One region of the Hydrogenophaga sp. ZJX-1 genome, then DNA from elsewhere that is predicted to be linked to it. Evidence: predicted binding sites of a transcription regulator. Region 1 holds the regulator's gene; each other region holds the start of a gene.

The links. Region 1 encodes HrcA, which represses chaperone genes, less so after heat shock. Its sites were predicted from a motif close to TTAGCACTCNNNNNNNNNGAGTGCTAA; they were not measured.
Region 2: a site for HrcA is predicted at 1,818-1,844, ahead of ACN5W5_RS20590 (co-chaperone GroES). Genes of this name have one in related genera too.
Region 3: a site for HrcA is predicted at 2,098-2,124, ahead of rpoH (RNA polymerase sigma factor RpoH). Genes of this name have one in related genera too.

What each region holds. Positions count from the first base shown of each region.
Region 1 covers NZ_JBMBRA010000010.1:25,647-29,829, reverse strand. The annotation lists gene ACN5W5_RS22285 (NAD kinase) at 1-287, opposite strand, end outside; gene ACN5W5_RS22280 (porin) at 365-1,360, opposite strand; gene hrcA (heat-inducible transcriptional repressor HrcA) at 1,575-2,600, shown strand; tRNA gene ACN5W5_RS22270 (tRNA-Ile) at 2,635-2,711, shown strand; tRNA gene ACN5W5_RS22265 (tRNA-Arg) at 2,740-2,816, shown strand; gene greB (transcription elongation factor GreB) at 2,891-3,454, shown strand; gene ACN5W5_RS22255 (RelA/SpoT family protein) at 3,469-4,183, opposite strand, start outside.
Region 2 covers NZ_JBMBRA010000008.1:126,370-130,552, forward strand. The annotation lists gene groL (chaperonin GroEL) at 1-1,384, opposite strand, end outside; gene ACN5W5_RS20590 (co-chaperone GroES) at 1,430-1,720, opposite strand; gene ccoG (cytochrome c oxidase accessory protein CcoG) at 2,120-3,553, shown strand; gene ACN5W5_RS20600 (SDR family oxidoreductase) at 3,608-3,835, opposite strand; gene ACN5W5_RS20605 (hypothetical protein) at 3,865-3,993, shown strand; gene ACN5W5_RS20610 (PAS domain-containing sensor histidine kinase) at 4,021-4,183, opposite strand, start outside.
Region 3 covers NZ_JBMBRA010000003.1:283,125-287,307, forward strand. The annotation lists gene ureE (urease accessory protein UreE) at 1-266, shown strand, start outside; gene ACN5W5_RS10155 (urease accessory protein UreF) at 253-975, shown strand; gene ureG (urease accessory protein UreG) at 1,026-1,709, shown strand; tRNA gene ACN5W5_RS10165 (tRNA-Ser) at 1,776-1,863, shown strand; gene rpoH (RNA polymerase sigma factor RpoH) at 2,162-3,121, shown strand; gene ACN5W5_RS10175 (sensor domain-containing diguanylate cyclase) at 3,286-4,183, shown strand, end outside.

The DNA.
Region 1 (4,183 bases):
CGACCGATGCCCAGCATGGTGCCGTCGCCACCGACCACCAGCGCGAGATGGCAGGCCTGACCGATGGCGGGCACGTCCAGCGCGGGGTATTGCCGCAGGCCGGTGTTGAGCGCGGTATCGCGCTCCAGCGAGACATCGCAGCCTTCGTCGTTCAGGAAGTGGGCGACTTCGTCCACCACGTCGCGCGAACCGGGAGCCTGGTATTTGCCAATGATGGCCACGTGCGAAAAACGCAGGTTCGGCGCGACCGCGGCGGGCGCAGAACGGGTATCGGGGTGCAGGCTCATGCGCAAATTACAACATAGCCGCACAGGCCGGCAGCGCCTGAAAACCCTTGTTTTCAGGCGCTGTGCAGCGACCCGGCTCAGAAGCGGTGGCGGATGCCCAGCGAGTAGCCCGAGCCACTGGACAGGCCTTCGACCTTGTCGTTCATGCCCACGGCGTACAGCTCGGTCCGCTTGGACAACGCGTGCACATAACCCAGCGACAGGGTCTTGCGATCCGCGCCGCTCTCGGGGCTGATCTGACCCCACTGCGCCAGCAGCGCGCCGGCGCCGATGGGAAAGCGCGCGCCCAGGCCGCTGATCTTGTAGGTGTTGGCTGTTGTCAGGTTGTCGACTTCTCCGTACTGGGCAAAGGCCTTGACCACGCCGAAGTCGTAGGAGCCGCCGAGCTGGGTGGTGCGGGTGTCGGCCACCGGGCTGGCGCCGTCTTTCTTCACACGCTGGACCACGAGCGAGGTCGACACCGGGCCAGCGCCGTAGCCCACGTTGGCGCTCCAGTTGCCGCCGTTGCTTTCAGTGGCGCCGCTGTTCTTGTTGGCACCGGCGAGGCCGAAACGCACGCCGCCGAAGGTCGGACTGGCATAGGCAAAGGAGTCGCTCCAGCCGGTGTCGCCGGTGGTGGTGCCGCTGGTGAAGTAGTGGCGGATGCTGGGGGAGTAGCCGAAGGAGTCGCCGAAGGCGTTGTACATCAGCGTGGACACGAACAGCGCGGTGGTGTTGCGCCCGAAGGTCATCGTGCCGTAGTCCTTGTGGGACAGGCCGACGTTGGCGGAGCGCGCGAAAGCGGTGTCGCCGTCGAAGCGGCCCTGGGCACCGGTGGTGGTGCGCATGAAGCTCTCCAGCTTGAACACCGCCGACAGACCGCCGCCCAGATCTTCCTTGCCACCAAAACCGAAATAGCTGGTGGTCATCTTGCCGCTGTCAACAGACTTGACCGATGAACCCCCCGGCGCCTTGGTCGAGCCCATGCTGAGGTCGAGCAGGCCGTAGACCGACACCGAGCTCTGGGCCTGCGCGCCGAGTGCGGTCAGGAAGACGGCCGAGCCGAGGGCCAGATGTTTGAAAGCAGATTGCATGAGAGTTTTCTCCAGATGAACAACAGGTTGGGGGCATGTCAAAAGCCATCTGCGTGCTGCACCAGCGAAGGGCGTTTGGAAACCCTTGGTGCACGAAACGGCGCTACAGATGGCCTTTCGTTGCTTTCAGCAATTCGTGTGCCAGTGAATACAGTTGTTGTGTACAAAACGCACCGGACCGTGTCGGGTCGCTGCACATCCTTAGAATGGCTGCATGCTGGATGACCGCGCCAAACTGCTGCTCAAGGCTCTCGTCGAGCGATACATCGCCGACGGGCAGCCCGTGGGTTCGCGCACGTTGGCCAAGGCCGCGGGGCTGGAGCTTTCGCCGGCCACCATCCGCAACGTCATGAGCGACCTGGAAGAACTGGGTCTCATCGCGAGCCCGCACACTTCGGCGGGCCGCATTCCCACGGCGCGGGGCTACCGGCTTTTTGTCGACACGATGCTCACGGTGCGGCGGGAAGGGTTCTCCCCGGTGAGCGACATGGGGACGCACGGCATCGAAGCCGGGCAGCCCCAGCGCGTCATCAGCAACGCGGCCCAGATGTTGTCCAGCCTGTCGCACTTTGTGGGCGTCGTGATGGCGCCGCGGCGCGCCTCGGTGTTCCGGCACATCGAATTCCTGAGCCTGTCCGAACGCCGCGTGCTGGTGATCCTGGTGTCGCCCGATGGCGATGTGCAGAACCGCATCATCCACACCCAGGTGAACTTCAGCCAGACCCAGTTGCAGGAGGCGGCCAACTTCCTCAATGCCCACTACTCGGGGCTGACGATGGAGGAGGTGCGGGCGCGCCTGAAGGTGGAAGTGGATGCCTTGCGGGGCGAGATCGCCTCGCTCATGCAGGCCGCGGTGGACATTGGTGAGGACGCCAAGGGAGAGCAGGACGAAGTGGTGGTGTCGGGTGAGCGGAACCTGCTGTCGGTGAGCGAGTTTTCCAGCGACATGGGCAACCTGCGGCGCATGTTCGACCTGTTCGAGCAGAAGACGCAACTCATCCGCCTGCTGGATGTGTCGGCGCAGGCCGACGGGGTGCGCATCTACATCGGTGGCGAGAGCCAGGTGGTGCCTTTTGAAGCCCTGTCGGTGGTCACCGCTCCCTACGAGGTGGACGGCCAGGTGGTGGGCACGCTGGGTGTGATTGGCCCGCAACGCATGCCCTACGACCGCATGATCCAGATCGTCGACGTGACGGCCAAGCTGGTGAGCAACGCCCTGAGCCATGGCAAGCCCGGCTGAAGCCGGTGGCCAGCCCCTACAATCGTCGCTTTGTGGGCCGTTAGCTCAGTTGGTTAGAGCAGAGGACTCATAATCCTTTGGTCGTTGGTTCAAGTCCAACACGGCCTACCAAAAAACCCGTGCTATAATTCAAAGCTTAGCGGCTGTAGCTCAGCTGGATAGAGTACTTGGCTACGAACCAAGGGGTCGTGGGTTCAATTCCTGCCAGCCGCACCAAATGGAAAGCCTGCAGCCAAAAGCTGCAGGCTTTTTCGTTTCTGTCGCATCCATCGACCAGGAGCCCCGCATTCATGAGCAAGGCTTTCACCCGCGAGTCCGATTCCCAGGACGGGCAGGACGGTGACGACCTGCCGGCTCCAGCCCCGGCACCCAGCGGCATCAACTACATCACCCGCGCAGGCTACGAACGGCTGCGCAGCGAACTGTTCACCCTGATCGACGACGAGCGCCCCAGGATCGTGGAGATCGTGCACTGGGCGGCCAGCAACGGCGACCGCTCCGAAAACGGCGATTACCTCTATGGCAAGAAACGCCTGCGCGAGATCGACCGCCGCATCCGCTTTCTGACCCAGCGCCTGGAGATCGCCGAGGTGGTCGATTCGTCGATGCACCATGGGGGTGAGCAGGTGTTTTTTGGTGCCACGGTCTGCTATGCCGACGGGTCGGGTGCTGAAACCACCGTCACCATCCTGGGTGTGGATGAGGCCGACAGCGCCCAGGGTCAGATCAGCTGGGTTTCACCGGTGGCGCGGGCCCTGCTCAAGGCCCGTGTGGGCGACGTCGTGCGTCTGGTCGTGCCGGGCGGGTCGCAGGAACTGGAGATCCTGTCGGTGGAATACCCGGCACCAACCTGAGCCCGGCGGGGTTGTCAGGGCTTGAAGCGCTGGGCCTTGAGGACCGAGGTGGTGCGTTTGAGGCTGCGCAGCACGTCGGCCAGGTGCTGGCGGTCGCGCACCGAAATCGAGAACCGGATGTCGGTGGCGGTCTGGGCGGGTTCGTCGCCCATGTCCACGTGGGTGATGTCGGCTTCGGCCGCAGCGATGGCCGAAGCCACACGCGCCAGCACGCCTTTGCCGTTGGTCACGGTGACGAGCACCATGGTTTCGAACGGGCGCACCGGTTCGTCGGCCCACTCCACCTGCAGGAAACGCTCGCTGTCGCGCGCGAGCAGGCGTTTGCCCGTGGGGCAGTCTTCGGCGTGTACCGTCAGGCCTTCGCCACGTCCCAGATAGCCCACGATGCGGTCCCCCGGAATGGGCTTGCAGCACGGGGCGTATTGCACCGACAGGCCTTCGCTGCCGTCCAGGCTGACCACGCCCTGGGAGACCGATTCGTCTTCTCCGCTGGCGTAGCGTTCGGTGCTGATCAGCAAGGCGTCGGGCTTGAGCCCGGTTTCTGCCAGCAGCACCGCGAGCTTCTTGCCCACCATGCTGGCGATGCGCTTGCCCATGCCGATGTCCGACAGCAGTTCACTGCGCGTCTTGTTGCCGGTGAAGCGCAGCAGCTTTTCCCAGGTGGCCTTGTAGGGGCCGTCTTCGGTCGGCAGAGGTGCGATGCCTTCGGAGCGCAGGGCCTGACCCAGC
Region 2 (4,183 bases), on a different contig from region 1:
GCTCGCCACCGGCGTTTGCCACGATCTCGCGCAGGGGCGCTTCGATGGCTTTCAGCACCAGCTTGATGCCGGCGTCCTGGTCAGCGTTGTCACCCTTGATGACACCAGCGGCCTGGCGTGCGCGCAGCAGGGCTACGCCACCACCGGCCACGATGCCTTCTTCCACCGCAGCGCGCGTGGCGTGCAGGGCGTCTTCGACGCGGGCTTTCTTTTCCTTCATCTCGACTTCGGTGGCTGCGCCGACCTTGATCACGGCCACACCGCCGGCCAGCTTGGCCACGCGTTCTTGCAGCTTTTCGCGGTCGTAGTCGCTGGTGGCTTCTTCAATCTGCACGCGCACTTGTTTCACGCGGGCTTCGATGTCAGCGGCAGCACCGGCACCGTCGATGATGGTGGTGTTTTCCTTGCCCACTTCGATGCGCTTGGCCGAGCCCAGATCGGCCAGGGTCACTTTTTCCAGCGTCATGCCGACTTCTTCGGCGATCACTTTGCCGCCGGTCAGGATGGCGATGTCTTCCAGCATGGCCTTGCGGCGGTCGCCGAAGCCAGGGGCCTTGACGGCGACAACCTTCAGGATGCCGCGGATGGTGTTGACCACCAGCGTCGCCAGGGCTTCGCCTTCGACGTCTTCGGCAATGATCAGCAGCGGACGGCCGGCCTTGGCGACCTGTTCCAGCGTGGGCAGCAGGTCACGGATGTTGGAGACCTTCTTGTCGTACAGCAGTACGAAGGGGTTGTCCAGCAGGGCAGCTTGCTTTTCCGGGTTGTTGATGAAGTAGGGCGACAGGTAGCCGCGGTCGAACTGCATGCCTTCGACGACGTCGAGTTCGTTTTGCAGCGACTTGCCGTCTTCCACGGTGATCACGCCTTCTTTGCCCACTTTGTCCATGGCATTGGCGATGATGTCGCCGATGCTGGAGTCGGAGTTGGCGGAGATGGAGCCGACCTGGGCGATTTCCTTGCTGGTCGTGGTGGCCTTGGAGGCCTTCTTCAGCTCTTCGATCAGGGCTTCCACAGCCTTGTCGATGCCGCGCTTCAGGTCCATCGGGTTCATGCCGGCGGCCACGTACTTCATGCCTTCGCGCACGATGGCCTGGGCCAGCACGGTGGCGGTGGTGGTGCCGTCGCCAGCGTTGTCCGAGGTCTTGGAAGCGACTTCCTTGACCATCTGGGCGCCCATGTTCTGGAGCTTGTCCTTGAGTTCGATTTCCTTGGCCACGGACACACCGTCCTTGGTCACGGTGGGGGCGCCGAACGAGCGCTCGAGCACCACGTTGCGACCCTTGGGGCCCAGGGTGACCTTGACCGCGTTGGCCAGGATGTTCACACCCTCGACCATGCGTGCGCGGGCTTCGCCGCCGAAAATGACGTCTTTTGCTGCCATGTTGATTTCTCCGGATTCAGTAAATGGGGATGGATGAGAGAAGAATTACTTCTCGACGACTGCGAACAGGTCGTCTTCTTTCATGACCAGCAGTTCGTTGCCATCGACCTTCACGGTCTGGCCGCTGTATTTGCCGAACAGAACGCGGTCGCCGACCTTGACGTTCATGGCGGACAGTTCGCCTTTGTCGTTTTTCTTGCCGGGACCGACGGCCAGGATTTCGCCCTGGTCGGGCTTTTCAGCAGCGGCGTCGGGGATGACGATGCCGGAAGCGGTCTTGGTTTCGCTGTCGATACGTTTGACGATCACGCGATCGGCGAGAGGACGAAGGTTCATTGCATCTCCTGAGATTGAACGGATGAGGGGTTGGGTCAGTCGGTCAAGACCGACCGCAAGGGTCGGGTATGGCCTCTGATCGACTTGGAGCAAGGTGTTAGCACTCCACTCCAGCGAGTGCTAATGATAAGGGCGCTTCGGTGGTATTTCAAGGGGCGCAGCGGTTTTATCCCCGTCCAGGGGGCTTTCATGAACTGGCGCCATATCTGTCGTTTAACTGTCGAATCTGGCAGTGCTTCCAGATTCTCAGATCCGAAAATTGTCCACCAGGTGCTGCAAGTCCTTGATTCTTGGTGATTTCGTGGACTGGCACGGTTCTTGGAACAGGGGTCGGTGTGCACACCAGTCTGGCGTTCGACGCCAAACACCCTACACAGCGGCACCCGCAAGAAAGCACCTATGTCCACGACCACCGCCAACCAGCCCCTGGGCCCCGTGCCCGAGGACGAGCCCAGCGAGCTTGAGGTTTCGCTCTACGAATCGCACAAGAAAATCCACCCGCGTTCGGTCTCGGGCTTCTTCACCCGCTGGCGCTGGGCCATGGTATGGGTCACGCAGATCGTTTTTTATGGTCTGCCCTGGCTGAACTGGAACGGCCGCCAGGCCATCCTGTTTGACCTGCTGTCACGCCGGTTCTACCTGGGTGGGCTGGTGCTCTACCCACAGGATTTCATCTACCTCACCGGTTTGCTGGTGATGGCGGCGCTCTCGCTCTTCCTGTTCACGGCTGTGGCCGGGCGCCTGTGGTGTGGCTACGCCTGCCCACAGACGGTCTACACCGAGGTTTTCCTGTGGATCGAGAAAAAGATCGAGGGTGATCGGTCGGCCCGCATACGGATGGACGAGGCGCCGCTGTCAGGCGCCAAGGCTGGCCGCAAGGCCATCAAGCACACCGCGTGGATCCTGTTTGCGCTCTGGACCGGTTTCACCTTTGTCGGCTACTTCACGCCCATCCGTGGTCAGGCGGCTGACGTGGTATCCGGTACGCTGGGCGCCTGGCAGACCTTCTGGATCTTTTTCTACGGCTTTGCCACCTACGGCAACGCCGGGTTCATGCGCGAGCAGGTGTGCAAATACATGTGCCCCTATGCACGCTTCCAGAGTGCCATGTTTGACAAGGACACCCTGATCGTCACCTACGACACCGCCCGCGGTGAACCACGTGGCTCGCGGGGCAAGAAGGTGGACCCGAAAGAAAAAGGCCTCGGTTCGTGTGTGGACTGCACCTTGTGCGTGCAGGTCTGCCCCACCGGCATCGACATCCGCAAGGGCTTGCAGTACGAGTGCATCGGTTGCGGCGCCTGTGCTGACGTGTGCGACGAAGTGATGGACAAGTTTGGCTATGCGCGCGGCCTGGTCAAGTACTCCACGCAAAACGCCATGACCAGTGGCTGGGACAAGGCGCAGATCATCCGCCGGGCGCTGCGCCCTCGGGTGCTGATCTACACCACGGTGCTGACCGCCATCGCCATCGCCGTCGGGGTGAGCCTTTACAGGCGCGTGCCGATGAAGGTGGACGTGATCCGGGACCGTGGCGCACTCGCCCGCATGGTCGAACAGGGCCGCATCGAAAACGTGTTCCGGCTGCAGATCATGAACGCCACCGAAGCAAAACAGGTGGTGCAACTGGGCGTGGACGGTATGGATGGCATCGTGATCGCTTCCGAAACCAGGGTCGAGGTGTTGCCGACCGAGGTGCGCACCCTGGCTGTGCGGGTGCAGGTGCCACCGGGTGCGTCCAGTGGTTCGCACCCCATCGTGTTCAAGCTGCAGTCCACCACTGAGGCAGCGATCCAGCTCGACGAAAAATCGGTCTTCCTGGTGCCGCGCTGACAACGTTTTGACCGGGCCGTCTGCAGTCTGTTGTGGGGCGGCCTGTGACCGGTCTCAGAAGTGAGCGAGGTGGCCACCTTCCACCATGAGTACCAAGCCAGTGACGCAACTGGCCGCGGGACTCGCCAGGAACGCGGCCACCCCGGCGATTTCATCGGGTTGCCCCCAGCGAACGAGCGAGCTGCGTTGGCGCAGCCAGGCCAGCGTCTGGGTGTCTTGTCGCGCTGTTGGTCGCGGTCGCGTAGTAGCCCGGTGAGATGGCGGTGACGCTGATGCCCTCAGGCCCGGGTTCGGCGGCCAGAGCGCGGGTCATGGACAGCCCCGAGGCCGCGGCCGACGCCGATGACGGTTTGCCCATGCAGGGCGAACAGGCTCTGCACGAATGGAAAGGGAATCGTGGTGAGATCGGCCGGGTTCACGCACCCATTGTGGTGACGTGAACCCGTCGGTTCCAGGATCTCGTATCGTCAGATCGCCAGTTCCGCGAGTGACGACTTGGGAAATTCCAGCTCGTGTTCCAGACCCTCGAAAGGCAGGGTGAAGTAGAAGGTGCAGCCTTCACCGGGCGCCGTTTCGGCCCAGATGCGGCCGGCGTGGCGCTCGATGATGCGTTGGGACAGCGCAAGGCCG
Region 3 (4,183 bases), on a different contig from region 1:
TGCGCGCCGCCTACCACCTGGGCAACCGGCACGTGCCCATCGAACTGCAGCCCGACCACCTGAAGATCGAGCCCGATCATGTGCTGGCTGACATGTTGCGCGCGATGCACCTCACCGTGGCCGAGGTGCGCGAGCCGTTCGAACCCGAGAGCGGCGCCTACGGGCAGCAGCACGCCAGCGGGCGCGGCCATGCCCATGGCGACCACCATGCGCACGCGCACCATGCCCACGGACACGATCACGCCGCTGGACATGGACACGGCTGAGGCCAGCGCCGGCTCGTCGCCGCGCTCGGCCGCGGGTTTGCTGCAGATCCTGTGGCTGGCCTCACCGGCCTTGCCAGTGGGCGGCTTCTCCTACTCGGAAGGTCTGGAAGCCGCGGTCGACGCGGGCCTGGTGAGCGACGAGGCCAGCGCGGCCCGATGGCTCATCGACCAGCTCCACCTGGGCCTGGGCAGGACCGACCTGGCCGTGGTGGCCCAGGCCATCCCTGCCTGGCGCATCGACGATCTGGCCCGCATCCAGGCACTCAACGCCTGGGTCCTGCAGACCCGGGAAACGTCGGAGTTCCGCTTGCAGACCGAACAGATGGGGCGCTCGCTGCTGGAGTGGGCGCGCAACCTGGGCGAACTCGGCGCGGGCGTGTTTCAGCGCCTGCAGTCGGCTGCACTCAACCCCGCCAGCTACCCCGTGGCCATGGCCTGTGGCGCCGCCAACACCGACGCCAGCGTGCGCGACAGCCTGATCGGTTTCGCCTTCGGCTGGGCCGAAAACATGGTGCAGGCGGCCATCAAATCCGTGCCGCTGGGCCAAAGCGCGGGCCAGCGCATGCTGGCGCGGCTGGCGCGCGAAATCCCGACCGCGGTGGACCACGCGCTCGGATTGACCGACGACACACGCCAGGCCTTCACGCCCCTGCTGGCCATCCACTCGGCGCGCCACGAAGTCCAATACTCCAGACTCTTCAGGTCCTGACTTTCCCCTTTCGGGCTGAGCCTGTCGAAGCCCCCACCAAGGTACATCCCATGAGCGCCCTGCACCACATCCCGAACCGCACCAAGCACCTGCCCCCGCTGCGGGTGGGCATCGGTGGCCCCGTCGGGTCCGGCAAGACCACGTTGCTCGAAATGCTGTGCAAGGCCATGCGCGATCAATACGACCTGATCGCCATCACCAACGACATCTACACCAAGGAAGACCAGCGCCTGCTGACCGTCAGCGGCGCGCTGCCGGCGGACCGCATCATGGGCGTGGAAACCGGTGGCTGCCCGCACACCGCCATTCGCGAAGACTGTTCCATCAACCTCGAGGCCATCGACCGCATGCTGGCGGAACACCCCAATGCCGACATCGTGTTCGTGGAGAGCGGTGGCGACAACCTCGCCGCCACCTTCAGCCCCGAACTGAGCGACCTCACCATCTACGTGATCGACGTCGCCGCGGGCGAGAAGATTCCGCGCAAGGGCGGACCCGGCATCACCAAGAGCGACCTCTTTGTCATCAACAAGACCGACCTGGCCCCGCACGTGGGCGCCGACCTGGAGGTGATGAAGGCCGACACCGCCCGCATGCGGCCCGACAGCGCGCGCCGCCCCTGGGTCATGACCAACCTGAAGACGCTGGACGGCGTGGCCGAGGTGGTGCGCTTCATCGAAACCCGTGGCCTGCTGCACCAGAAAACACCGGCCAGCGAAACGACCACCGCCTGATTCCCGGGCTTGGGTCTGCGATCAGGCAGGCCACAGGCTAAAATCCCGGTCGCAACAACCGCAACCGGAGACTTGGGTGAGTGGTTTAAACCAGCAGTCTTGAAAACTGCCGACGGGCAACCGTCCGTGAGTTCGAATCTCACAGTCTCCGCCACCCGGCCTCACCTTCTGGGGCCGCCCGGGCAGTCCGATGCCACTGCCCTCACCGCCACCCGTCGCCGCATTGCCGCCGGCATCGCCTGCGGACCCGATGTTCCTGCCGCTCGACACGAGATGAAAGTTGTTTTTAATCAACGACTTACAAATGGACATCCCGGCTGAAGGCCCACTCTCGGGTGGTCTTCAGCCCCCGATAGCCCCCTGGCATCGAGGCCATGGAACTATTCAATTAGCACTCACTCATATGGAGTGCTAATATTTGAGAAAGACCAACCTGAGGAGGGTTCTTCTATATGACCACTGCACTACTTGCACCCAACGCCTTGCCATCCGCCACACTGGCCGTGGCCAGCCCGTGGGCGAGCCGTTCGCTGACGCTGCCCGCGGTGGGCAACCTGGACGCCTACATTTCGGCCGTCAACCGCATGCCGCTGTTGACGCTGGAAGAGGAACAGGGCGCTGCGCGCCGCCTGCGCGACCACAACGATATCGACGCCGCCGGGCAGCTAGTGATGTCGCACCTGCGGCTTGTGGTGTCGATTGCCCGTCAGTACCTGGGTTATGGGCTGCCGCACGGCGACCTGATCCAGGAGGGCAACGTCGGCCTGATGAAAGCGGTCAAGCGCTTCGATCCCGAACAGGGCGTGCGCCTGGTGAGCTACGCCATGCACTGGATCAAGGCCGAGATCCACGAGTACATCTTGAAGAACTGGCGCATGGTCAAGGTGGCGACCACCAAGGCCCAGCGCAAACTGTTTTTCAACCTGCGCTCGATGAAGCAGGGCTTCCGCGCCGAAGCGCTGGACGGCGACACGCACCGGGAAGCGTTTTCTGACGGCGAGGTGGACATGGTCGCTCGCGACCTCAAGGTCAAGCCGGAAGAAGTGCGCGAAATGGAAACGCGGCTTTCCGGCGGCGACGTGGTGCTGGACCCGAGCCCAGGCGATGACGGCGAAGACAGTTACGGCCCCATTGCTTTCCTGGCCGACGCGACGCACGAACCCACGGCGATGATCGAGTCGGCCCAACGCGACGTGCTGGCCACCGAAGGCATCGCCACCGCCATGAGCGAGCTCGACGACCGTTCGCGCCGCATCGTGACCGAGCGCTGGCTCAAGGTGAACGACGACGGCTCGGGTGGCATGACGCTGCACGAACTGGCGGCCGAATACGGGGTGAGCGCCGAGCGCGTGCGCCAGATCGAGGTTGCGGCCATGAAGAAGATGCGCAAGGCGCTGGCCGCTTTCGCCTGAAGCCAGCGGCGCCACGCTCACGCAAAGCCCTGGATGGCCACCGTGCCGTCCGGGGCTTTTTTCTGTCTGGCGCTGTGGTCAACCGGCTGCAACCGCGTCGATATGCAGTGGCTACGCCAACTTTGCACGTTGCGCACGTCCAGCCGCACGCCACAATCCGTGGCATGCCAACCCCGCTCCAGGCACATCTCACCTCCAGCGCCCCTCTTTCCAGACCGCGAGCCTGGTTGTTTCTGCTGGCCTGTCTGGTCTGGCTGGCGCTGTCGTCATCGGGCGGTGCCTTCGCTGCGCACACCCCCGGCAGCAGCTCCACCCCGGTGGTGGTGCTCAACGGCGAGCAGTCCAGCGTGCCGCTGGCGGGGCGCAGCACCTGGTGGGTGGATGCGTCGGGCCAAGCCAGCGTGCAGGAGGTCGCGCAGCGGTACGCTGAACTGCCCTTTGTGGTGCGCGACAGCCTGCACCGCGTGCGCCTCACCGGCGATGCGGCGCTGTGGGTGCGGTTCGAGGCCTGGACGCAAGACAGCCGTTCACACTGGGAGCTGGAGTTGGCCCGCTCGGGCACAGATCGCATCAGCCTGCACAACCAGCGCGCCGACGGCAGCTGGCTGGAACAGCACGCGGGCGACAGCGTGCCAGTGAAGGACTGGGCGTCGCCCGACCGCTATCCGGTGTTTGCGCTGGAACCCCGTGTGGACGGCCCGGTGACCTACTGGGTGCGGATCCAGCACGCGCGGGTCCCGTTTTCGGGTGAGCTGGTCGTGCACAGCCACAGCCGCTTGCGCGAGCAACGCATGGTGCAGCAGTTCCTGCTTGGTGGGTATTTTGGCATGGCCATGCTGCTGACAGCCATCGCGGTCGTCAACGGGCTGGTGTTCCGGGACACCAGCTTCGGGGCCTACGCCATCTACATCACCTTGCTCGGGCTGTCGCTGGCGGCGTCTCTGGGGGTCGGAGGTCAATTTCTGTGGCCCAACGCACCGCAGCTGAACGGTTCGGCCGAGTTTGTTCTGCTCCCGCTGGCGGCCGTCGCGGGCCTGCTATTTGTGCGCCATGTCGTGCAGC